One region of the Angustibacter sp. Root456 genome, then DNA from elsewhere that is predicted to be linked to it. Evidence: riboswitches for the same ligand, from Rfam matches in the RefSeq annotation. Region 1 holds a riboswitch; the other holds the start of a gene.

Region 1 (10,920 bases):
TGGGTCTGGGTGAGCCGCAGCCGGTGTCGGCGCTGCACGGGCGGGGGAGCGGCGACATGCTCGACGCCGTGCTCGCGGTGCTGCCCGAGCAGTCGGCCGTGGGCGGCCAGTACGCCGAGGGCGGCCCACGCCGCGTGGCCCTGGTCGGTCGCCCGAACGTCGGCAAGTCCAGCCTGCTCAACAAGGCCGTCGGTAGCGAGCGGGTCGTCGTCGACGACGTCGCCGGCACGACGCGCGACCCCGTCGACGAGCTCGTGGAGCTGGGCGGCCGCATCTGGCGGTTCGTCGACACCGCCGGCATCCGCAGGCGGGTGCACCAGACGCGTGGGGCCGACTTCTACGCGTCCCTGCGCACGCAGACGGCGCTGGAGAAGGCGGAGGTGGCCGTCGTCCTCATCGACGCCGGCACGCCCATCACCGAGCAGGACGTGCGCGTCGTCCAGCAGGTCATCGACGCCGGCCGCGCGCTCGTGATCGCCTACAACAAGTGGGACACCATCGACGAGGAGCGCCGGTACTACCTCGAGCGCGAGATCGAGACCGAGCTGGTGCAGGTGCAGTGGGCGCCGCGGGTCAACATCTCTGCGCTGACCGGACGCCACCTCGACCGGCTGGTGCCCGCGCTCGACCAGGCCCTGGAGTCGTGGGACAGCCGCGTGCCCACCGGCCGGCTGAACACGTTCATGGGTGAGCTGGTCGCTGCCCACCCGCACCCGGTGCGCGGTGGCAAGCAGCCCCGCGTGCTGTTCGCGACGCAGGCCTCCACCCGGCCGCCTCGCTTCGTCGTGTTCGCCAGCGGCTTCCTGGAGGCGGGGTACCGCCGCTTCATCGAGCGTCGGCTGCGCGAGACCTTCGGTTTCGTCGGGACGCCCATCGAGGTGAGCGTGCGGGTGCGCGAGAAGCGTCGCAAGTAGGCCGCCTCACGCGCTCGTGGCCCGGCTCAGGCCAGCTGGCGACGACTGTGCTTGTCGGCGTACATCAGCCGGTCGGCGTCGCTCAGGACGTCGCCCACGGTCTGCTCGTAGGCCGCCTGGACGATGCCCACGCTGAGCCCGACCCGGACCTCGTCATCTGGTGACTCGACGGCGGTGCGCAGCCGGTCGACGACGATCGGCTGCGCGTGCGGCTGGAGGTCCTCGCAGAGCACGACGAACTCGTCGCCGCCCCAGCGGGCGACGGTGTCGCCCTCGCGCACCACCGCGGCGAGGCGCTGGGCGACCGCGACGATCGTCTGGTCGCCGACGTCGTGGCCGTAGCGGTCGTTGACCGACTTGAAGCCGTCGAGGTCGCAGAAGAAGAGGGTCGGCATCACACCCGAGCGGCGTCCTCGACCCAGTGCCAGCTCGAGGTGGTCGAGCAACGTGCGGCGGTTCGCCAACCCCGTGAGCGGGTCGTGACGGGCGTAGTGGTCGACCTCGGCCAGGACGTCGACCAGCTGGGCGTGCTGGCGACGCAGCTCGAACAGCTGCTCGACCTGCGTGGCGAGGTCGCGCAGGGCCGCGAGCTGACCGTCGTCGAGTCGGCGCGCCGACGGGTCGGTGACGCACAGCGTGCCCACGGCGAACCCGGCGTTGTCGTGCACCGGCACCCCGCAGTACAGCCGGACGACGTCGATCACGCCGGTGACGAACGGGTTGGCCGCGAAGCGGGAGTCGACTCGAGCGTCCGGGACGTGCACGAGCTCGTCGACGGACACCGTGACGTCGCACATGGACTGCGCGCGGGGCACCTCGCCGCGCTCGCCTCCGCAGACGGCAGCCTGCCACTGCCGATCGGTGTCGACGAGGTTGATCGCCGCGTACGGCGCCCCGGCGATGTAGGCGGCGAGCCGGGCGATCGCGTCGAGGTCGGGGGCCGGCGGCTGGTCGAGAACGCCCAGTCGGTGGAGCGCCGCCACGCGGGCGGCGTCATCGGACAACACGGGTCCGCGCACGGCAGAGACCTCCGCAGGCTCGAGGGGACCCTTCAAGCCTCGGCGCGGTCAGGGCCGATCTTGACGCTCGGCCGCTCGATGTTTTGTCGCCGTTCGATGATTTGTCGGGATGACAGGATTTGAACCTGCGACCCCCTGACCCCCAGTCAGGTGCGCTACCAAGCTGCGCCACATCCCGAATCCGTTCGCCCGTGGGCGAACGAAGGAAATGCTATCGCACCCCGACACCGGTCCAGGCCGCGGTTCGGCGGGCCGTCGCCCCCACAGGCCCGGCGACCACTTAGGCTCAGTGCGTGACTGACCAGGCCACGACCCCGCCGGAGCGCGAGCACTCCGTGCCGGGTACCAGCGACCGCGTGCTCACGGTGCCCAACGTGCTGTCCGCCCTGCGGCTCGTCGGCGTGCCGGTGTTCGTGTGGCTCATCCTCAGCGAGCGCGACGGGTGGGCGCTGGTCGTCCTGATGCTCTCGGGCGTCACCGACTACCTCGATGGCAAGATCGCGCGCCGCTTCAACCTGGTGTCCAAGGTGGGGGCGCTGCTCGACCCGATCGCCGACCGCCTCTACATCCTCACGACCCTGCTGGGTCTGGCGTGGCGCGACATCATCCCGTGGTGGCTCGTCGCGGTGCTGCTCGGCCGCGAGCTGTTCGGCGCCGCCGTCCTGCTGTGGGTGCGCCGGTACGGTTACGGGTCGCTGCCCGTGCACTTCGTCGGCAAGGCGGGCACGTTCAACCTCCTCTACGCGTTCCCGTTGCTGCTGCTCGCGGACGGCGAGTCGGCGCTCGCGCACGTCGCCCGACCGATCGCCTGGGGCTTCGTGTGGTGGGGTACCGCCCTGTACTGGGTCGCCGGGGTGCTGTACGCGGTGCAGGCCGCCGGGCTGGTGCGTGCGCGTCGCCAGGTGGCCGCGTGAGCGCGCGTCCCGCAGCACCGCGCCGGCAGAGCGAGTCGGCCCGCCGTCCGGACGCCTCCATGACCTTGCTGCTCGAGGTGATGACCCGCCCGCTGGACCCCGGCTACGAAGCCGCCGCCGAACGCCGGCGCGTTCTCGGCACGCAGGACGACGCGGGCGCCCGCGCACGCAGCGCCCTCGCCGTCCTGGCGCTCATCGCCGTGGGGCTGCTCCTGGCGACGGCGTGGTGGCAGACCCGCGGCACCCGTCCTGCCGGCGTCATCGCGCGCGACCAGCTCGCCGCTGAGATCCAGCGCCAGGACGCCGCAGCGGGTCGGCTGCAGCAACAGAACGCCGCGCTCGTGGCCCAGATCGAGGCGGAGCGCTCGCGCCAGCTGCAGCTGTCCGCGCAGAGCGGCCTGGCCGAGCAGGTCACGACCCTCGGCCTGGTGACGGGGGCGACGGCGGCGTCGGGTCCGGGGATCGTCGTCACCGTGAACGACGCGGAGGCCGCCTCAGGGTCCGGCGACGGCAGCAACCCGCGCGCGCAGCAGAACGCCGACGACGGCCGCGTGCTCGACCAGGACCTGCAGCTCGTGGTGAACGGTCTGTGGGACGCGGGGGCCGAGGCGATGGCGATCAACGGCCAGCGGCTCACGGCCCTGTCAGCGATCCGGTCGGCCGGGCAGGCGATCCTGGTGGACTACCGACCGTTGTCACCGCCGTACAAGATCTCGGCCATCGGCGACCCGCAGAAGCTGCAGTCGCGGTTCATGAACGGCGCCGGTGGCCGCGACCTGCAGTACCTCAAGGACAACTTCGGCATCCGCTTCGACCTGACGTCCTCCAGCCGGCTCACCCTGCCGGCCAGCGCGGGCCTCACCACCCGTCGAGCCAAGGCGCTCGAGCGCTCGACCACCAGCAGCTCGACCACCAGCAGCTCGACCACCAGCAGCTCGAGCACCTCGAGCTCCGACTCGTCCGGCACCCGCGCCAGCACCCGTTCGACCCAGGAGACCCCGTGATCCCCGCCCTTGGCCTCGTCGTCGGCGTCGTCCTCGGCTTCGTCCTGCACCCGACCGTGCCCGTGTGGATGCAGCCGTACCTGCCGATCGCGGTGGTCGCGGCGCTCGACGCGGTCTTCGGGGGCCTGCGCGCCCTGCTCGACGGCATCTTCGACGACAAGGTGTTCGTCGTGTCGTTCTTGTCGAACGTCTTCGTCGCGGCGTTCATCGTCTACCTCGGTGACCAGCTGGGTGTCGGCTCCCAGCTGTCGACCGGCGTGGTCGTCGTCCTGGGCATCCGCATCTTCTCCAACGTCGCCGCGATCCGCCGGCACCTGTTTCGCGCATGAGCGGCACCGACGACGAGCTGAGGCCGCACGGTCGGCACGAGGTGGCGTCCGGATCGGTGCCCGGGCGCACCTGGAGCGCGCTGCGCCGAGCCATGCAGCCTCGGGCGAGCCGGGCCCAGCTGCTGGCGACCGCGCTGGTGGCCGCCCTCGGCTTCGCGCTGGTGGCCCAGATCACCCAGCGCGACGAGCAGGCGCTCACCGGCCTGCGGCAGAGCGACCTGGTGCAGATCCTCGACAACATCGCCGACCGCCGCGACCGGTTGGCGGCCGAGCAGTCGGACCTGGAGGCCGAGCGCCGCGACCTCACCTCGGGCTCGGCCGGATCGCAGGCGGCCATCGACGCCGCCCAGGAGCGTCTGGACGCGCTCGGCGTGCTCGCGGGCACCGTGGCAGCGGAGGGCACCGGCGTCCAGGTCTTCATCAGCGACCCGCAGGGGGAGGTGCGCGCGGCGCGGATCCTCGACCTCGTGCAGGAGCTGCGGGACGCCGGCGCCGAAGCCATCCAGGTCGGCACGGCGCGCGTCGTGGCCACCACGGCGTTCACCGACGTCCCCGGGGGAGTGGCCGTCGACGGCGACAAGCAGACGGCGCCGTACACGATCCTCGCCATCGGCGACAGCCAGACCATGGCCACCGCGCTCGAGATTCCCGGCGGGGTCCTGGCCAGCCTCCCGGAGGGTGCGCGAGGTACCGTCGCGGCCAAGGAAGAGGTGCAGATCACTGCCTTGCGACCGGTTCCGACCCCTCGTTACGCTCAGCCGGCCGTGACACCGACCGCGACGCGCTGAGCCGCAGCCGTTCGTCCCTACCCACCGTGCACTCGAGACGCGAGGACCCATGAGCGCGAACGACTTCCCCGACGACCTCAGCTACACCGCCGAGCACGAGTGGGTGCGGCGCGGGGCCGACGGTGCGGTGCGCGTCGGCATCACGGCCTACGCGCAGGACGCGCTCGGCGACGTGGTGTTCGTGACGCTGCCCGAGGTGGGTAGCGACGTCACGCCCGGCTCGGCCTGCGGCGAGGTGGAGTCCACCAAGTCGGTGAGCGACATCTTCGCCCCTGTTGCGGGCACCGTGTCGGCGCGTAACGACGCGCTGGACGCCAACCCCGAGCTCGTCAACAGCGACCCGTACGGGCAGGGCTGGATGTTCGAGGTGCGGCCCAGTGACCCGGCGGCGCTCGACGGCCTGATGGACGCCGCGGCCTACCAGGCCCAGCTCGGCTGACCACCCGCCCGACCTGACGCGGCGCGGATTCCGCGCTGCCACCGGGTGAGCGTCGTCGCTCACCCTGCAGTTCAGGGTTGGGCTGTGGCAGTCTGGACCCGCGCACCCCCGGATGCCTGCCGAGGGGCGACAGATGACTCGAGGGAGTAGCGCCATGCCGGACGAGCAGGACCGCCCCACGGTCCAGCCGCAGCAGCCCGCCGAGCCGCCGGACGCCACCACGATGCACCTGTCCGCGATCGGCTCGGGGCCGGACGAACGAGCCACCGAGGTCGGCGAGCCGGCCGCCGGTGAGCCGGGGGCTCCGGCCGCCGTCGAGCCGGGCACCGTCGCCTCGCTGCGAGCGGGCACCGCCTTGCTGCGGGTCGACCACGGACCCAACGCGGGCTCGCGCTTCCTGCTCGACGGCGACGTCACGACCGTCGGGAGGCACCCGAGCAGCGACATCTTCCTCGACGACGTCACCGTCTCGCGCAAGCACGCGGAGTTCCGCCGGGAGGGCACGGCCTTCAGCGTCCGCGACGTCGGCAGCCTCAACGGCACGTACGTCAACCGGCAGCGGATCGACGCCAGCCCGCTCGCCACGGGCGACGAGGTGCAGATCGGCAAGTTCCGGCTCGTCGTGATGCTGGGCGAGGCCGAATGAGCCCTGCGGTCTCGCGCCGCGACTCGACCATGAGCATCGGGGAGGTCCTGGCGCAGCTGAGCCCGGACTTTCCCGACGTCAGCGTCTCCAAGATCCGGCTGTGGGAGAGCGAGGGCCTCGTCGAGCCCGCACGCACACCGTCGGGATACCGCAAGTTCACGCACGAGGACGTCGAGCGGCTGCGGTACGCCATGACGCTGCAGCGCGACCAGTTCTGGCCGCTGCGCAAGATCCGTGACCACCTCGACGCCGTCTCGCGCGGGGCCGAGGAGCTGCTGGTCGGAGCCACCGGGCCCCGCGCGGCGCGGCCGGCCGACGGCGGCGAGGGTTCGGGGCTGGAGGACCTGCTGCGGCGCGGCGGCCGCGTGCGGCTGTCGGCGGCCGAGCTGTGCACGCGCGCCGGGATCGATGCCGACGAGCTGGAGTCGCTCGTCGGCTTCGGGCTGCTGCAGCCGAGCGTCGCGGGCTGGTACGACGAGACCGCCCTGGTCATCGCCACGGCCGCGGCCGAGCTGGCCGGCTTCGGCATCGAGGCGCGCCACCTGCGCGCGTTCCGCACGGCTGCCGACCGCGAGGTCGGACTGGTCGAGCAGGTCGTCAGCCCCCTGCGCGGCGGGCGGGCGGACTCCGCGCGTGCCCGGGCCGACGACACCGCGCGCGAGATCACGGCGGTGGCCCTGCGGCTGCACGCCGCGCTGGTGCGCGCCGGCCTGGCCCGCGCGGGCCTGGGCTGAGCCGCCACCCGTCGTCGGCGCGTTCGCCGTCGGCGCGGCGGGGTACGGTGAAGACGTGCGAGAGGTCGAGGTCGTCGGAGTCCGGGTCGAGCTGCCCAACAACCAGCCCATCGTGCTGCTGCGTGAGAGCGGTGGTGACCTGTACCTGCCGATCTGGATCGGTGCCGCGGAGGCCACGGCTATCGCGTACGCCCAGCAGGGCGTCGTCCCGCCCCGTCCGCTGACCCACGACCTGTTCAAGGACGTGCTCGAGGCGCTGGGTCGCCAGCTCGAGGAGGTGCGCATCGTCGCGGTCCGCGACGGCGTGTTCTACGCGAGCCTGGTGTTCGACGGGGGAGTCGAGGTCAGCTCGCGCTCGTCAGACGCCATCGCCCTGGCGCTGCGCACGGGCACCCGGATCGTGGCGGCAGACGAGGTGCTCGACGACGAAGGCGTCCCGGTGCCCGACGAGCAGGAGGACGAGGTCGAGAAGTTCCGGGAGTTCCTCGACCAGATCTCGCCCGACGACTTCGAGCAGGGTGGAGGCGCCGAGCCGGGCGCAGCGCCCGGTCCGACCGAACCCTGAACCTGAGACTGAGACTTCGTCGGCGTGCCGTCGCGACACGCCGACGTGCGTGACCCTCGACCTGTGATTGACGGGCGCCTGCGCGAGGCCTACCGTCGAAGACGAACGCCCCCCTTGTAGTTCCACCGATGTCGTCTCGACCCGGCCGGAGCTCTTCCCCCGGTGGGGCGCCGATGACGGAGGTCGACGTGACCAGCTCAGGCGACGCCACGCAGCAGCCCGCCCGACGCGTGCCCGAGCAGGCGCAGGGCCTGCTGTTCACCGACGACCTGCCGGTGCTGCCCGTCGACGCCGGCTACCGAGGGCCCACAGCGTGCGGCGCGGCGGGGATCACCTACCGTCAGCTCGACTACTGGGCGCGCACCGGGCTCGTCGAGCCGTCGGTGCGCGGCGCGAGCGGCTCCGGCAGCCAGCGGCTGTACAGCTTCCGCGACATCCTCGTGCTGAAGATCGTCAAGCGGCTCCTCGACACCGGCGTCTCGCTGCAGCAGATCCGCACCGCCGTCGAGCACCTGCGCGAGCGCGGCGTCGACGACCTGGCGCAGATCACCCTCATGAGCGACGGTGCGAGCGTCTACGAGTGCACCTCGGCCGACGAGGTCATCGACCTGGTGCAGGGTGGCCAGGGCGTGTTCGGCATCGCCGTCGGGCGCGTGTGGCGCGAGGTCGAGGGAGAGCTCGCCCAGCTGCCCAGCGAGCGCCCGGACGACGTCGGCGCCGACCACCCGCACGACGAGCTCTCGGCGCGCCGGCGCAACCGCGCTGCCGGATAGGTCCCGACGGCGTCGCCGCTCGTATATCCTGGCGGGGCCATCGACCCTGCGTGGGAGAGTCCCCGGCGCGCCAGCCGCGCCGGGGCGCCGAAGGGGCAATTCTCCCCGGAACCTCTCAGGCGCCCAGGACCACGCGGAAGAGGCGACTCTGGAGCGCGGCCTGCGCCGGGTGACAGAGGGGGAGGTCCGTGTCACGTCGCCGGCAGCGGTCGGCCCACGTCAGGAGCCTCCAGATGACCCCTTCGTCCCTCGGTGCCGTCCCGTTCGTCGACCGGCACGTCGGTCCGGACGGCGACGCCGTCCAGTCCATGCTGCAGGTGGTGGGCTACGCCTCGCTCGAGGAGCTCGTCACCGCTGCGGTGCCGGAGTCGATCCGGATGGGCGAGCGCCTCGGCCTCCACGACGGCCGCAGCGAGCCGGAGGTGATCGCTGAGCTGCGTGAGCTGGCCGCGCGAAACACCGTCGCGACGTCGATGATCGGGCAGGGCTACTACGGCACCCACGTGCCGGCGGTGGTTCAGCGCAACGTGCTCGAGAACCCCGCCTGGTACACGGCCTACACGCCGTACCAGCCGGAGATCTCGCAGGGGCGGCTGGAGGCGCTGCTGAACTTCCAGACCGTCGTCTGCGACCTGTCCGGCCTGCAGACGGCGAACTCCTCGCTGCTCGACGAGGCCACGGCGGCGGCCGAGGCGATGACGTTGATGCGGCGGGCCGCCAAGGTGGGGCCCGAGGCGGCGCTGGTCGTGGACGAGGACGTCTTCGTGCAGACGCACGCCGTCATCGCCACGCGCGCTGAGCCACTCGGCCTCGACGTCGTGCGGGCCTCGTTGGCGGGCGACGACCCCGCAGCCGCGCTGGACGCCGCGCTCGAGGGGCGTGAGGCCTTCGGGGTGATCGTGCAGTACCCCTCGGCGAGCGGTCGGGTCGCCGACCTCACGCGCCTGATCGAGGTCGTGCACGAGCGGGGTGGGTTGGTGACCGTGGCCGCCGATCTGCTCGCGCTCACCCTGCTGCGCGCGCCGGGGGAGATGGGCGCCGACATCGCGGTGGGTACGAGTCAGCGCTTCGGCGTCCCGATGGGCTTCGGCGGACCGCACGCCGGCTACATGGCGGTGCGCGCGGGCCTCGAGCGCAACCTGCCGGGCCGGCTCGTCGGCGTCTCCGTCGACGCCGCCGGGGACCCGGCGTACCGCCTCGCCCTGCAGACCCGAGAGCAGCACATCCGCCGCGAGAAGGCCACGAGCAACATCTGCACCGCGCAGGTGCTGCTGGCGGTGATGGCCTCGATGTACGCCGTCTACCACGGCCCTGAGGGGCTCGCGGCGATCGCCCGCGGGGTGCACCGTCGGGCCGTCGCCTTGGCCCAGACGCTGGGCGCGATCGAGGGCGTCGAGGTCGTGCACACCGAGGTGTTCGACACGCTCCTGCTGTCGGTGCCGGGCCGTGCCGATCAGGTCGTGGCCGCGGCGGCCGCCCGCGGGGTCAACCTGTGGCGGGTCGACGACGATCACGTGAGCGTCAGCTGCGACGAGACCACGACCGATGAGCAGCTCGGCGCCGTCGTGGCCGCTTTCGGAGGCGGACAGGGGGCGGTGAGCCCGGCGTCCGACGACGCCATCGCCGAGCGCGTCCGGCGCACCACGCCGTTCCTCAGCCACCCGGTGTTCCACCAGCACCGCAGCGAGACGGCCATGCTTCGGTACCTGCGCCGCCTGGCTGACCTCGACTACGCGCTCGACCGGGGCATGATCCCGCTCGGCTCGTGCACGATGAAGCTCAACGCGACCACTGAGATGGCGGCCGTGACCTGGCCGGAGTTCTCCGGGCTGCACCCGTTCGCGCCGCGCGAGCAGGTGCAGGGCATGGTCGAGCTCATCCGCCAGCTCGAGCGCTGGCTGGTCGAGGTCACGGGCTACGACGCGGTGTCGCTGCAGCCCAACGCGGGTTCGCAGGGTGAGCTCGCCGGCCTGCTCGCGATCCGCGCCTACCACCGGGCGCGCGGGGAGGGTGAGCGCCGGGTCGTGCTGATCCCGGCCTCGGCCCACGGCACGAACGCCGCGAGCGCGGTGATGGCGGGACTGAAGGTCGTCGTGGTCAAGACCGCAGCAGGCGGCGACATCGACATGGACGACCTGCGCGCCCAGGTCGAGGCGCACCGCGACGACCTCGCGGGGATCATGGTCACCTACCCCTCGACGCACGGCGTGTTCGAGGACACCATCACCGAGCTGTGCGCCCTGGTGCACGACGCAGGCGGACAGGTCTACGTCGACGGCGCGAACCTCAACGCGCTGGTCGGGCTGGCTCGACCGGGCCGGTTCGGTGCCGACGTCTCGCACCTGAACCTGCACAAGACCTTCTGCATCCCACACGGTGGTGGCGGGCCCGGGGTCGGACCGGTGGCGGTGCGCTCGCACCTGGCGCCGTACCTGCCGAGCCACCCCCTCGTCGACGACGCGTCCCCCGGCTCGAGCGTGGGCCCGGTGTCGGCGGCGCCGTTCGGGTCGGCGTCCATCTTGCCGATCAGCTGGGCGTACGTGCGCCTCATGGGTGGGCCCGGCCTGCGTCGGGCGACCCAGGTCGCCGTGCTGTCGGCGAACTACGTGGCCGCGCGCCTGCGCGAGCACTACCCGGTGCTCTACAGCGGACACGATGGCCTGGTGGCGCACGAGTGCATCCTCGACCTGCGCGAGATCACCAAGCGCACGGGCATCACCGTCGACGACGTCGCCAAGCGGCTGATCGACTACGGCTTCCACGCCCCGACGATGTCGTTCCCCGTGGCAGGCACG
Region 2 (10,920 bases), on a different contig from region 1:
CACGTCCGCGGCGCTGTTCGCCATGCTGGCCGTCGGGCTGAACATCGTGGTGGGTTACTGCGGGCTCCTCGACCTCGGGTACGCCGCCTTCTTCGCGATCGGCGCCTACACCAGCGGCGTCCTCAGCACGCGGTTCGACTGGCCCTTGCTGGCCACCGTGCCGGTGGTCGTCGCCGCGTCGGTGTTGGCCGGGATCATCATCGGTGGCCCGACGCTGCGGCTGCGCAGCGACTACCTGGCCATCGTCACGCTGGGGTTCGGCGAGATCATCCGCATCACCGCCAACAACCTGTCCCTCACCGGTGGGCCGTCAGGGATCTACGGCATTCCCGGTCCCAGCGTCTTCGGCCTCGACCTGGGCTCGCCGGTCGCGCTGTACTTCACGGTCGTGGTCGTCCTGGCCCTGGCGGTGGTGGCCGCTGGTCGGCTCGGTCGCAGCCGGATCGGTCGGGCGTGGCGCTTCGTCCGCGAGGACGAGGACGCCGCCGAGGCCGTCGGCGTCCACACCTACAAGGTCAAGCTGGCCGCCTACATCGCCGGCGCGATCTGGGGTGGTCTGGCCGGTGTGCTCTTCGGTGCCCAGCTGTCCGCCATCTCCCCGCAGAGCTTCACCTTCCTGCAGTCGGCGCTCGTGCTCATGGCCGTGGTGCTCGGCGGCATGGGGTCCAACCCCGGTGTGATCGTGGGCGCCGTGGTCATCAGCGTGCTGCCCGAGGTGCTGCGCGGGGCCGCCGACTACCGCTTCTTCGTCTTCGGCGTGCTGCTCATCGCGATGATGATCTTCCGCCCGCAGGGGATCTGGCCGCACCGCGTGCGCGAGGTCGTCGACCGAGACGACGAGCCCTTCGCCGTCCCCCCCGTCGACAGCGCACCGGCGTCGGAGGTGCCCCGATGAGCAGCCTGCTGGACGTGCGGGGGCTGACCCTGCGCTTCGGCGGCGTCACCGCCGTCGACGACCTCAGCTTCAGCGTGGCTCAGGGCGACATCGTCTCGGTGATCGGACCCAACGGGGCCGGCAAGACCAGTGCGTTCAACTGCATCACGGGCTTCTACAAGCCCACGGGCGGCACGGTCAGCTTCGCCGGCCAGGACATGACCGGCTGGCGGCCGTCGGCGATCGCCTCGCTCGGCGTCGCCCGCACCTTCCAGAACCTGCGGTTGTTCGGCGAGCTGACGGCGCTCGACAACGTGCGGGCGGGCATGCACCTGACCCTCGAGCAGAACGTGTTCGACGCCATCTTGCACACTCGGCGGTTCCGCCGCGGTGAGCAGCACGCCACCGCTCAGGCGCACCACTGGCTCGACTTCGTGGGCCTGCGTGGCGACCGCGGCGGCCCGGCCAGTGCCCTGCCGTACGGCGAGCAGCGGCGGGTCGAGCTGGCGCGGGCTCTCGCGCGCGGGCCCCGGCTGCTGCTGCTCGACGAGCCCGCGGCCGGGCTCAACCACACCGAGAAGGGCGAGCTGCTCGACCTGCTCGGCCGGATCGGCGACCTCGGGATCGCTGTCGTGCTGATCGAGCACGACATGGGGTTGGTGATGCAGGTGTCGCGGCGCATCGTCGTGCTGAACTTCGGCCGCGTCATCGCCGAGGGCCAGCCCGACGCCGTCCGCAGCCACCCCGCCGTCATCGAGGCCTACCTCGGGCGCGCCGACGACCCGGCCGCGCCGCCCACCGAAGGAGCACGCGGGTGAACGCGCTGGAGCTTCGCGACGTCAAGGTGGCGTACGGGCACGTGCAGGCGCTGCGCGGCGTCTCGCTCAGCGTCGGCGACGGCGAGATCGTCGCCTTGCTGGGCAACAACGGCGCGGGCAAGACGACGACGCTGGCGACGGTGTCGGGTGTCGTGCGCGCACGCGAGGGGTCGGTGCACGCGTTCGGCACCGACATCACGCGCGCCAACCCGTGGGACGTCGTGCGGTCCGGAGTCATCCACGTCCCGGAGGGCCGGCGGATCTTCTCCCGGCTGAGCGTGCACGAGAACCTCCAGCTGGGCGGCTACCTGGTCGACGACGCACGCGAGGTGCACCGACGCATCGACCACGTCTACTCGCTGCTGCCCCGGCTGGCCGAGCGCAGCCACCAGCAGGGCGGCACGCTCTCGGGCGGCGAGCAGCAGATGCTCGCCATCGGGCGCGCGCTGGTCAGCGGACCCAAGCTGCTGATGCTGGACGAGCCGTCGATGGGACTGGCCCCGCTGGTGGTGGCCCAGGTCATGGACGTGATCCGGACGGTCAACGCCGAGGGCACGTCCGTGCTGCTGGTCGAGCAGAACGCGCGCGCGGCGCTGCAGATCGCCCACCGCGCCTACGTCGTCGACACCGGCGAGGTGAGCCTGGACGGACCCGCGTCCGAGCTCATGCACGACCCGCGGGTGCTCGAGGCGTACCTGGGCGCGTGAGGTGCTTTGACCTGTGACATGTGACCAGGAGCGAGCGAGTAAGGTCAGAGCGTGCCGAGTAGATCAGGAGCCATCTCGCCCGAGCCCATCGGAGACGAGCGGCTGTTCACCGAGTTCCCCGGACGCAACAGCATCCGAGAGCAGGTCGCCCATGCCCTGCGCGCGGCGTTGGTGTCGGGGCAGATGCGGCCCGGAGTGCTCTACTCCGCTCCGGCCCTGGCCGCGCAGTTCGGCGTCTCGCCGACGCCGATCCGCGAGGCCATGCTCGACCTGGTCAAGGAGGGCCTGGTCGTCGCGGTGCGCAACAAGGGGTTCCGGGTCACCGAGCTCGCCGACAGCGAGCTCGACGAGATGTCCGACATCCGCCAGCTCATCGAGGTGCCCACCGTCGCGAAGATCGCCCGGCGCTGCTCAGGCTCCGTGGCCGACCAGGTCGAGGCGCTGCGCCCCCTCGCCCGGCGCATCGTCGAGTGCGCCGAGAAGGGCGAGCTGATCGAGTACGTCGAGGCCGACCGCCGCTTCCACCTCGACCTGCTCGGCCTGGCCGGCAACCAGCACCTGGTGCGGGTCGTCGGCGAGCTGCGGGCCCGCAGCCGGCTCTACGGTCTGGAGCAGCTGGCCAGCCGGGGCGACCTGGCGGCCTATGCGCGCGAGCACGAGGAGATCATCGACCTCGTCCTGGCGCGCGACGCCCGAGGCGCCACCAAGGTCATGAAGCACCACATCCGGCACGTGCGCGGTTCGTGGGCCGGGCTGCCGGAGGACTAGCGGACGTCGTCCGTCTCGCCCCCCGGAAGCGCCGCGACCGGCGATTGACGTCGCCGAAGCGCAGCCTCTAGTTTCAGCGCCACCAGCCAGACCAGTGACACAACTGCACACGCCGTTCGAACCGCAGCGGGAGAGCGCACGTCCGACGTGCCGCCGAAGGAGCAACTTCTCCCCAGAATCTCTCAGGCCCCCATGACCGCTGCGGTGAGGCGAACTCTGGAAAGCAGGACGACGTCCTGCACCCACGGTGCAAGCCGCGCTCGCGCGGTGAAGCTCTCAGGTCCCATGACAGAGCAGGGGAGGCCACCCATCCCGCCGCGCGTCGTCGCGGCTGAGCGCAGGGAGCCTCCGCCATGACCGAACCGTCGCACGCACGCCAGACCGCCCTGCACAGCAGGCACGTCGCACTCAGCGCGTCCCTGACCGACTTCGCCGGCTGGCAGATGCCGCTGCGGTACGGCAGCGAGCTCGAGGAGCACCGCGCCGTGCGTACCTCCGCCGGGCTATTCGACCTGTCGCACATGGGCGAGATCGAGGTGGTCGGGGCCCAGGCCGGTGAGCTGCTCGACCACGCGGTGGTCAGCCGGGTCAGCCCGATCGCCGTCGGCAAGGCGAAGTACACGCTGCTGTGCCGCGAGGACGGCGGCATCCTCGACGACCTGATCGTCTACCGCCTCGCCGAGACCCAGTACCTCGTGGTGGCGAACGCCGCCAACACCGACGTCGTGCTCGATGCGCTGCGCGAGCGGGCCGACGGCTTCGCTGCCGACGTCGTCGACCAGCGCGAGAGCTGGGCGCTGGTCGCCGTCCAGGGCCCGCAGGCGAGCGCGATCCTGTCGGCGCTCACCGACGCCGACCTCACCGAGCTGAAGTACTACGCGATCTTGCGCACGGACGTCGCGGGGCGGCCGGCGCTGGTCGCCCGCACCGGCTACACCGGCGAGGACGGGTTCGAGGTCTTCTCCGACCCCGCTGACGCCCCGGCCGTCTGGGACGCGCTCGTCGAGGCGGGTGCGCCGCACGGGCTGGTGCCGGCCGGGCTCGCCTGCCGCGACTCGCTGCGCCTCGAAGCGGCGATGCCGTTGTACGGCAACGAGCTCGACACCTCGACCACGCCGTACGCCGCCGGTCTCGGCCGGGTGGTCAACCTCGAACGACCGGAGGACTTCGTCGGGCGCGCCGCCCTCACGCGCGCTGCGGACGAGACCGTGGGCCGGGTGCGGGTCGGGCTGCGCGCCGAGGGCCGGCGCGCACCCCGCACCGGCTACACCGTGCTCGACCCGGGCACCGGGCGCGAGGTCGGCCGGGTCACCAGCGGTGCCTTGTCGCCCACGCTCGGCCACCCCATCGCCATGGCGTACGTCGACCACGGCCTCGCGGAGGTGGGCACGCGGCTGGACGTCGACGTGCGCGGCACCCGCCTCAACGCCGAGGTCGTCCCGCTGCCGTTCTACCGCCGCGCCCGCTGACGCGCGCCGTCACCACCTCGTCCCCGTCATCCCCCTGAGGAGAGCCATGCCCATCCCGACCGACCGCCAGTACACGGCCGAGCACGAGTGGGTGCTCGTCGACGGCGACGTCGCCACCGTCGGCATCACCGAGTTCGCAGCGAACGCCCTCGGCGACGTGGTCTACGTCAGCCTGCCCGAGCCGGGCAGCACCCTCACCGCCGGTGGCGTCTGCGGGGAGGTCGAGTCGACCAAGTCGGTCAGCGACCTGTTCGCGCCCTTCTCCGGCGAGGTCACCGAGACCAACGCCGACGTCGAGGCCGACCCCAGCCTGGTCAACGCCAGCCCGTTCGAGCGCGGCTGGCTGTTCCGCGCCCGGATCGAGGCCGCCGACGGCCTCCTCGACCCAGCGGCCTACGCCGCCCTGACCGACAACGCCTGAGAGGCCGAGATGAGCCAGCCCAACGCACTGAACGAGCCGCTGCACAGCGTCGACCCCGAGGTGGCCGCTGCACTGGATGCCGAGCTGCGGCGTCAGGAGTCGACCCTGGAGATGGTCGCGTCGGAGAACTTCGCTCCGCTGGCGGTCATGCAGGCCCAGGGCTCGGTGGCGACCAACAAGTACGCCGAGGGCTACCCGGGACGGCGCTACTACGGCGGCTGCGAGCACGTCGACGTCATCGAGCAGCTGGCCATCGACCGCGCCAAGCAGCTGTTCGGCGCCGAGTTCGCCAACGTCCAGCCGCACTCCGGCGCCCAGGCCAACACCGCCGTCTACTTCGCGCTGCTGCAGCCCGGTGACACGATCCTCGGTCTCGACCTCGCCCACGGCGGTCACCTCACCCACGGCATGCGGCTGAACTACTCCGGAAAGCACTTCGACGTCGTGCCGTATCACACCGGGGCCGACGGCCGGGTCGACCTGGACGAGGTGCGCGCGCTGGCTCGCGAGCGCCGGCCCCGGATGATCGTGGCGGGCTGGTCGGCGTACCCGAGGGTCCTGGACTTCGCCGCCTTCCGGTCGATCGCCGACGAGGTGGGCGCGCTGCTCATGGTCGACATGGCGCAATTCGCCGGCCTGGTGGCCGCGGGCCTGCACCCCAGCCCGGTACCGCACGCGCACGTCACGACGTCGACCACCCACAAGACCCTCGGTGGGCCGCGCGGCGGGATCATCCTCACCGACGACCCCGCCCTCGCCAAGCGGATCAACTCCGCGGTCTTCCCCGGCATGCAAGGCGGACCGCTCGAGCACGTCATCGCGGGCAAGGCGGTGTGCTTCGCCCTGGCGATGTCGCCCGCGTTCCGCGACCGTCAGCAGCGCACCCTCGAGGGCGCGCGCCTGATCGCCGAGCGCCTGGCTCAGTCGGACGTGCGCTCGGCGGGCGTCGAGATCGTCAGCGGCGGCACCGACGTCCACCTGGTGCTGGTCAACCTCGTCGAGTCCGAGCTGGACGGCCGGCAGGCCGAGGACCGGCTGCACGCCCTGGGGATCACGGTGAACCGCAACGCGGTGCCGCACGACCCGCGACCGCCCATGGTGACGTCGGGCCTGCGCCTCGGCACCCCGGCGCTGGCCGCGCGCGGCTTCGGTGCCGCCGAGTTCGCCGAGGTGGCCGACATCATCGCGGCCGCGCTGAGCAGTGGTGCTGCCGAGCCCGCCGTCGCCGACCTGCGGGCACGGGTCGAGGCGCTGGCTGCCGCGCACCCGCTCTACCCCTCGGTGGCGCCGCTGTCGGAGCCGGCGCTCACGCACTAGTCGCGCCCGTCGGGGCGCCGGCCAGGCTCCTCGGCTCGGCACACGTGCTGGGTCGCGAGCGAGCCGGCGCCGTTGTGCCACAGTTCGCTCATGGCGTCCCGACAGGGTGCGAGCGCGCGGTCTCGCCACGTCTTCGCGCTGCGCGTCGGCCGGCGGCTGGCGGTGTCGGCAGCGGTCGGCGTGGTGGTGGGTGTGGCGGCGTGGGCGTTCGGCGGCGCGCTGTTCGCGCCGGCCCTCGCGTGGGACGCCGCCGCGGCGACCATGCTGGCCTGGACCTGGTGGATCATCTGGCCGCTGGACGCCGACGACACGGCGGCCCACGCCACGCGCGAGGACCCCAGCCGGGCCGCGAGTGACGCCCTGCTGCTCGGTGCGGCGATCGCCAGCCTCGCCGCGGTCGTGCTCATCCTGGTGCGGGCCAGCAGCACCAAGGGCGTCGCGGCCGACCTGCAGGCGGCCCTCGGCGTGCTCACCGTGCTGCTGGCCTGGCTCGTCGTGCACACGGTGTTCACCCTCAGGTACGCGCGGCTCTACTACTCCGGCACGGACGGCGGAGTCGACTTCAACCAGGATGACGAGCCCTGCTACAGCGACTTCGGCTACCTCGGCTTCACGGTGGGGATGGCGTTCCAGGTGTCGGACACGGCTCTGACCACTCGGGCGATGCGGTCCACCGCCTTGCGTCACGCCCTGCTGTCGTACCTGTTCAGCACGGTCATCGTCGCCACGACCATCAACCTCGTGGCCGGGATCGGCAGCTCGGGCTGAGCCGCGACGGCCCGGACGTCTGGGGGGCGCCTCGCGCTCGGGACTAGGGTGCGCACGTCATGAGTCCTGCAGACGCACTCGAACCCCACCCACGCACGCCGCGAGAGCGCCTCGTGCGCAGCGCGTTGGAGCTCGTGGGTCGCCAGGGTCCGAGCGGCACCGGGCTGCGGGCCGTGGTCGAGCGCGCCGACGCGCCGCGCGGGTCGCTGCAGCACTACTTCCCCGGCGGCAAGCGGCAGCTGGTGACTGAGGCGCTCGAGCTGGCGGGACGCGCGGGTGCGCGCTCGGCCCGTCCGGCGCATCCCGCCGGGCGGCCGTCCGAGGTGCTGGTGGCGCTTGTCGAGACCTGGCGGCGGTGGCTGACCGAGTCGCAGTACGCAACCGGCTGCCCGGTGGTGGCGACCGTCGTCGACGCCTCGGACGCCGACGCCGGGCTGCGCGAGGCCGCGGCCGCCGCCTTCGCGCACTGGCAGTCGGCGGTGGCGGACGAGCTGGTCACGGCAGGCGTCGACGTCGCGCGGGCGACGTCGCTGGCCGGCGTCGTCCTGGCCGCGCTGGAGGGAGCGATCCTGGTGTGCCGCGTGCGCCATGACGTCCAACCGCTCGACGACCTGCTGGCCGAGCTCGCTCCGGTACTGGACGCCGCGGCCGGCTGACACCGCACTATGACATCTGTCATAGTGCGTGCCGGAGGTGGTCATGGCCACGCACGGGCGCGCAGCCGTCGGCTTCGTCGGCACGGGGATCATGGGGCTTCCCATGGCGACGAACCTCGCGCGAGCCGGCGTCCCGCTGGTCGTCTGGAACCGGACGCCGCAGCGCGCGGCGCCCCTGACCGCCTTCGGGGCGTTGGTGGTGGACGACGTCGCAGAGGTCTTCGCGGGAGCCGACGTCGTCATCGCGATGCTGGCGGGCGAGCCGGCGCTGGACGACGTGCTGGGCCGGGGCACGCCGCGGCTGGCCGAGCTGGTGGCGGGCCGCACGCTCGTGGCGATGGGCACGACGTCGCCGCCGTACTCCCGATCGCTCGCCGCCGAGGTGCGGGCTGCTGGTGGCGAGTACGTCGAGGCCCCGGTGTCGGGGTCGCGAGCGCCCGCTGAGGCCGGCACGCTCGTCGCGATGCTGGCGGGACGCGACGCCGCCGTCGCCGCCGTCGAGCCGCTGCTGCAGCCGATGTGCCGTGAGGTGGTGCGCTGCGGTGACGTCCCCGAGGCGCTGCTGATGAAGCTCGCCGTGAACGTCTTCCTGATCGCCACCGTCACCGGCCTGGTGGAGGCGTGGCACTTCGCCGACCGGCACGGCCTCGACCTCGCGACGTTCCGCCGCGTCGTCGACAGCGGCCAGATGGCCAGCGACATCTCTCGGGTCAAGACCGCGAAGCTGCTCGCCGGTGACCTCGCCCCGCAGGCTGCGCTCGCCGACGTCCTGATGAACAACCGCCTGATCACGGCGGCCGCGCGGGAGGCCGGCATCTGCTCGCCGTTGCTCGACGTCTGTGACGGCTTGCTGAACGAGGCGGTTGACCTCGGGCGCGGAGCGCACGACATGGTGGCCGTGCAGGCCGCGCTCGAGGCCCGCACCGACCGATCGGCTCTCACCGATCTCTGAGGGAGCGCGCGTACGGTCGGCCGGATCGCGCGAGCCGCCGCGACGTCCGCCGCTCGAAAGGCCGCCATGCCCGTCACCACGTCGCTGCACCACCTCGACGACCGGCTGATGTACGCCGTGAACCGCCTCACCCGAGCCACCCCGGCGCTGCACGGTGCCGTCCTGGACTTCGCGACGTACGGGATCGCCGTGTTCCTCGTGCTTCTCCTGGCCGCGCTCCTCGTTGCTCGCCAGCGCTCGTCGCGTGACCTGGCAGCCACGGGCTGGACGGCGCTCGCGGCCCTGCTCGCGCTGGCCCTCAACCAGCCGCTCGGGCACCTCGTGCGCGAACCGCGCCCGTACGCCGTCCACCCGCAGCTGCTGCGCCTGGCCGACGTCACCAGCGACTTCTCGTTCCCCTCCGACCACGCGGTGATGGCCGGCGCGGTCGCCGCGGGGCTGCTCATCGCGCACCGGCGGCTGGGTGCGGTCGCCGTCGTCGCGGCGCTGGTCATGGCGTTCAGCCGCGTGTACGTCGGCGCGCACTACCCGTGGGACGTGGTGGCGGGGCTGCTCTTCGGCTCCCTCGTGGCCCTCGGCGGGTGGCTGCTGCTGCGGCAGCCGCTGACCGCCGCCACCGCTTGGCTGCGCAGCGCGCCTGGCGTGCGGTCGGTCTTCGGGGAGGCGTCAGTCGCGGTGGGCTGACGCCAGGCTTCAGATCGGGTTGACGTGGTCGCGGTGCGCCCGCGGCTCGCACTGGATCGTGGCGTGCGTGACGCCGTACTCCTCTGCCAGCAACGCGCAGACGCGGTCGAGCACGCTGTGCAGGTCGGCGTCGTCGTCCAGAACCACGTGCCCGGTGGCGGTCTCGAGGCCGGACGTGACGGTCCAGATGTGCAGGTCGTGCACCTCGGTGACGCCGTCGAGCGCGACGATCGCGCGCTCGACCTGCGCGACGTCGACGCCCGGCGGCGCGACCTCCATGAGGATCCGCAGCGCCTGGCCCATGAGCCGCCAGGTGCGGGGCAGGATGAACACGCCGATGGCGACGGCGACGAGCGGGTCGGCGTAGCGCCAACCGGTGGTCCAGATGAGGATCGAGGCCACGATGACGCCGACCGAGCCGAGCATGTCCGAGAGCACCTCGAGGTGGGCGCCGCGGACGTTGAGCGACTCCTTCGCGCCGGCCGACAGCAGCCGGAAGCTGATGACGTTGATGACCAGGCCGATGACAGCGACGACCAGCATGGGGACGCCGGGCACCTCGGGCGGGTGCGTCCAACGGCGCCACGCCTCGAACAGCACGTACCCCGCCACCGCGAAGAGCAGCAGTCCGTTGGCCAGCGCGGCGAGCACCTCGAGCCGGTAGGCGCCGTAGGTGCGCTGCGAGTGCGTGGCGCGCTGGGCGAGCGTGATCGCGGCCAGCGCCATGCCGAGGCCGAGGACGTCGGTGCCCATGTGGGCGGCATCGGACACCAGGGCCAGTGAGCCGGTCGCGATGCCGACGACGACCTCGACCACCGCGTACGTTGCGGTCAGCGTGAAGGCGACGAACAGTGGACGGCGGTGCCGGGCACCGGCGGACACCGCGCTGGTGTGGCTGTGGTCGTGACCCATCAAGCGTCCCCGGCCGACGGAGCGTGGCCCAGGTGCTCGCGCGTGACGTCGAGCAGCAGCCGCACGTGGCTGTCGGCCAGGCGGTAGCGCACCATGCGGCCGTCGCGGCGGTTCGTCACCACGCCGGCGGTGCGCAGCAGCCGCAGCGCGTGCGACAACGCCGACTGCGACATGTGCACCATCTCGGCCAGGTCGCACACGCACGCCTCGCCGACCTCGAGCAACGCGAAGAGCACGCGCACGCGGCTGGGGTCGGAGAGCAGGTCGAAGACGCCGGCGATCTGCACCGACTCCGCCTGGCCCAGCAGCAGCGGCTCGGCCGCGGCCACCTTGCCGCGGTCGACCTGCGAGGTCGAGCACGCGTCGAGCCCCACCACCTGCGCGCGACCCATCACCACTCCCGTACATGTGAACGATCTGTCATATGACGGTAGCAGCCGGCCCTACGATGGCGGCCATGTCGACCACCGCACTCACTCCGGCCACCGCGGTGGGGGCGTCATGACCCACGAGCTCGCCAAGGCCCACGACTCGCACGACGACCACGACCACGACGGCGATCACCACCACGATC

The links. A riboswitch is a leader RNA that binds a small molecule or an ion and turns the genes downstream of it on or off. The one in region 1 is predicted to bind glycine.
Region 2: another riboswitch for glycine. It lies ahead of gcvT (glycine cleavage system aminomethyltransferase GcvT); the one in region 1 lies ahead of gcvP (aminomethyl-transferring glycine dehydrogenase).

Annotation. Positions count from the first base shown of each region.
Region 1 is NZ_LMER01000014.1:38,543-49,462, forward strand. It holds gene der (ribosome biogenesis GTPase Der) at 1-914, shown strand, start outside; gene ASD06_RS05360 (diguanylate cyclase) at 941-1,933, opposite strand; tRNA gene ASD06_RS05365 (tRNA-Pro) at 2,038-2,111, opposite strand; gene ASD06_RS05370 (CDP-alcohol phosphatidyltransferase family protein) at 2,227-2,847, shown strand; gene ASD06_RS05375 (DUF881 domain-containing protein) at 2,844-3,851, shown strand; gene ASD06_RS05380 (small basic family protein) at 3,848-4,180, shown strand; gene ASD06_RS05385 (DUF881 domain-containing protein) at 4,177-4,968, shown strand; gene gcvH (glycine cleavage system protein GcvH) at 5,018-5,407, shown strand; gene ASD06_RS19825 (FHA domain-containing protein) at 5,562-6,053, shown strand; gene ASD06_RS05400 (MerR family transcriptional regulator) at 6,050-6,787, shown strand; gene ASD06_RS05405 (bifunctional nuclease family protein) at 6,843-7,352, shown strand; gene ASD06_RS05410 (MerR family transcriptional regulator) at 7,526-8,125, shown strand; glycine riboswitch at 8,167-8,267, shown strand; gene gcvP (aminomethyl-transferring glycine dehydrogenase) at 8,359-10,920, shown strand, end outside.
Region 2 is NZ_LMER01000020.1:360,214-371,133, reverse strand. It holds gene ASD06_RS16510 (branched-chain amino acid ABC transporter permease) at 1-895, shown strand, start outside; gene ASD06_RS16505 (ABC transporter ATP-binding protein) at 892-1,692, shown strand; gene ASD06_RS16500 (ABC transporter ATP-binding protein) at 1,689-2,399, shown strand; gene ASD06_RS16495 (GntR family transcriptional regulator) at 2,487-3,167, shown strand; glycine riboswitch at 3,285-3,376, shown strand; gene gcvT (glycine cleavage system aminomethyltransferase GcvT) at 3,521-4,636, shown strand; gene gcvH (glycine cleavage system protein GcvH) at 4,683-5,057, shown strand; gene glyA (serine hydroxymethyltransferase) at 5,067-6,374, shown strand; gene ASD06_RS16475 (DUF1345 domain-containing protein) at 6,465-7,142, shown strand; gene ASD06_RS16470 (TetR/AcrR family transcriptional regulator) at 7,202-7,798, shown strand; gene ASD06_RS16465 (NAD(P)-dependent oxidoreductase) at 7,842-8,750, shown strand; gene ASD06_RS16460 (phosphatase PAP2 family protein) at 8,817-9,434, shown strand; gene ASD06_RS16455 (cation diffusion facilitator family transporter) at 9,444-10,346, opposite strand; gene ASD06_RS16450 (helix-turn-helix transcriptional regulator) at 10,346-10,738, opposite strand; gene ASD06_RS16445 (cation diffusion facilitator family transporter) at 10,848-10,920, shown strand, end outside.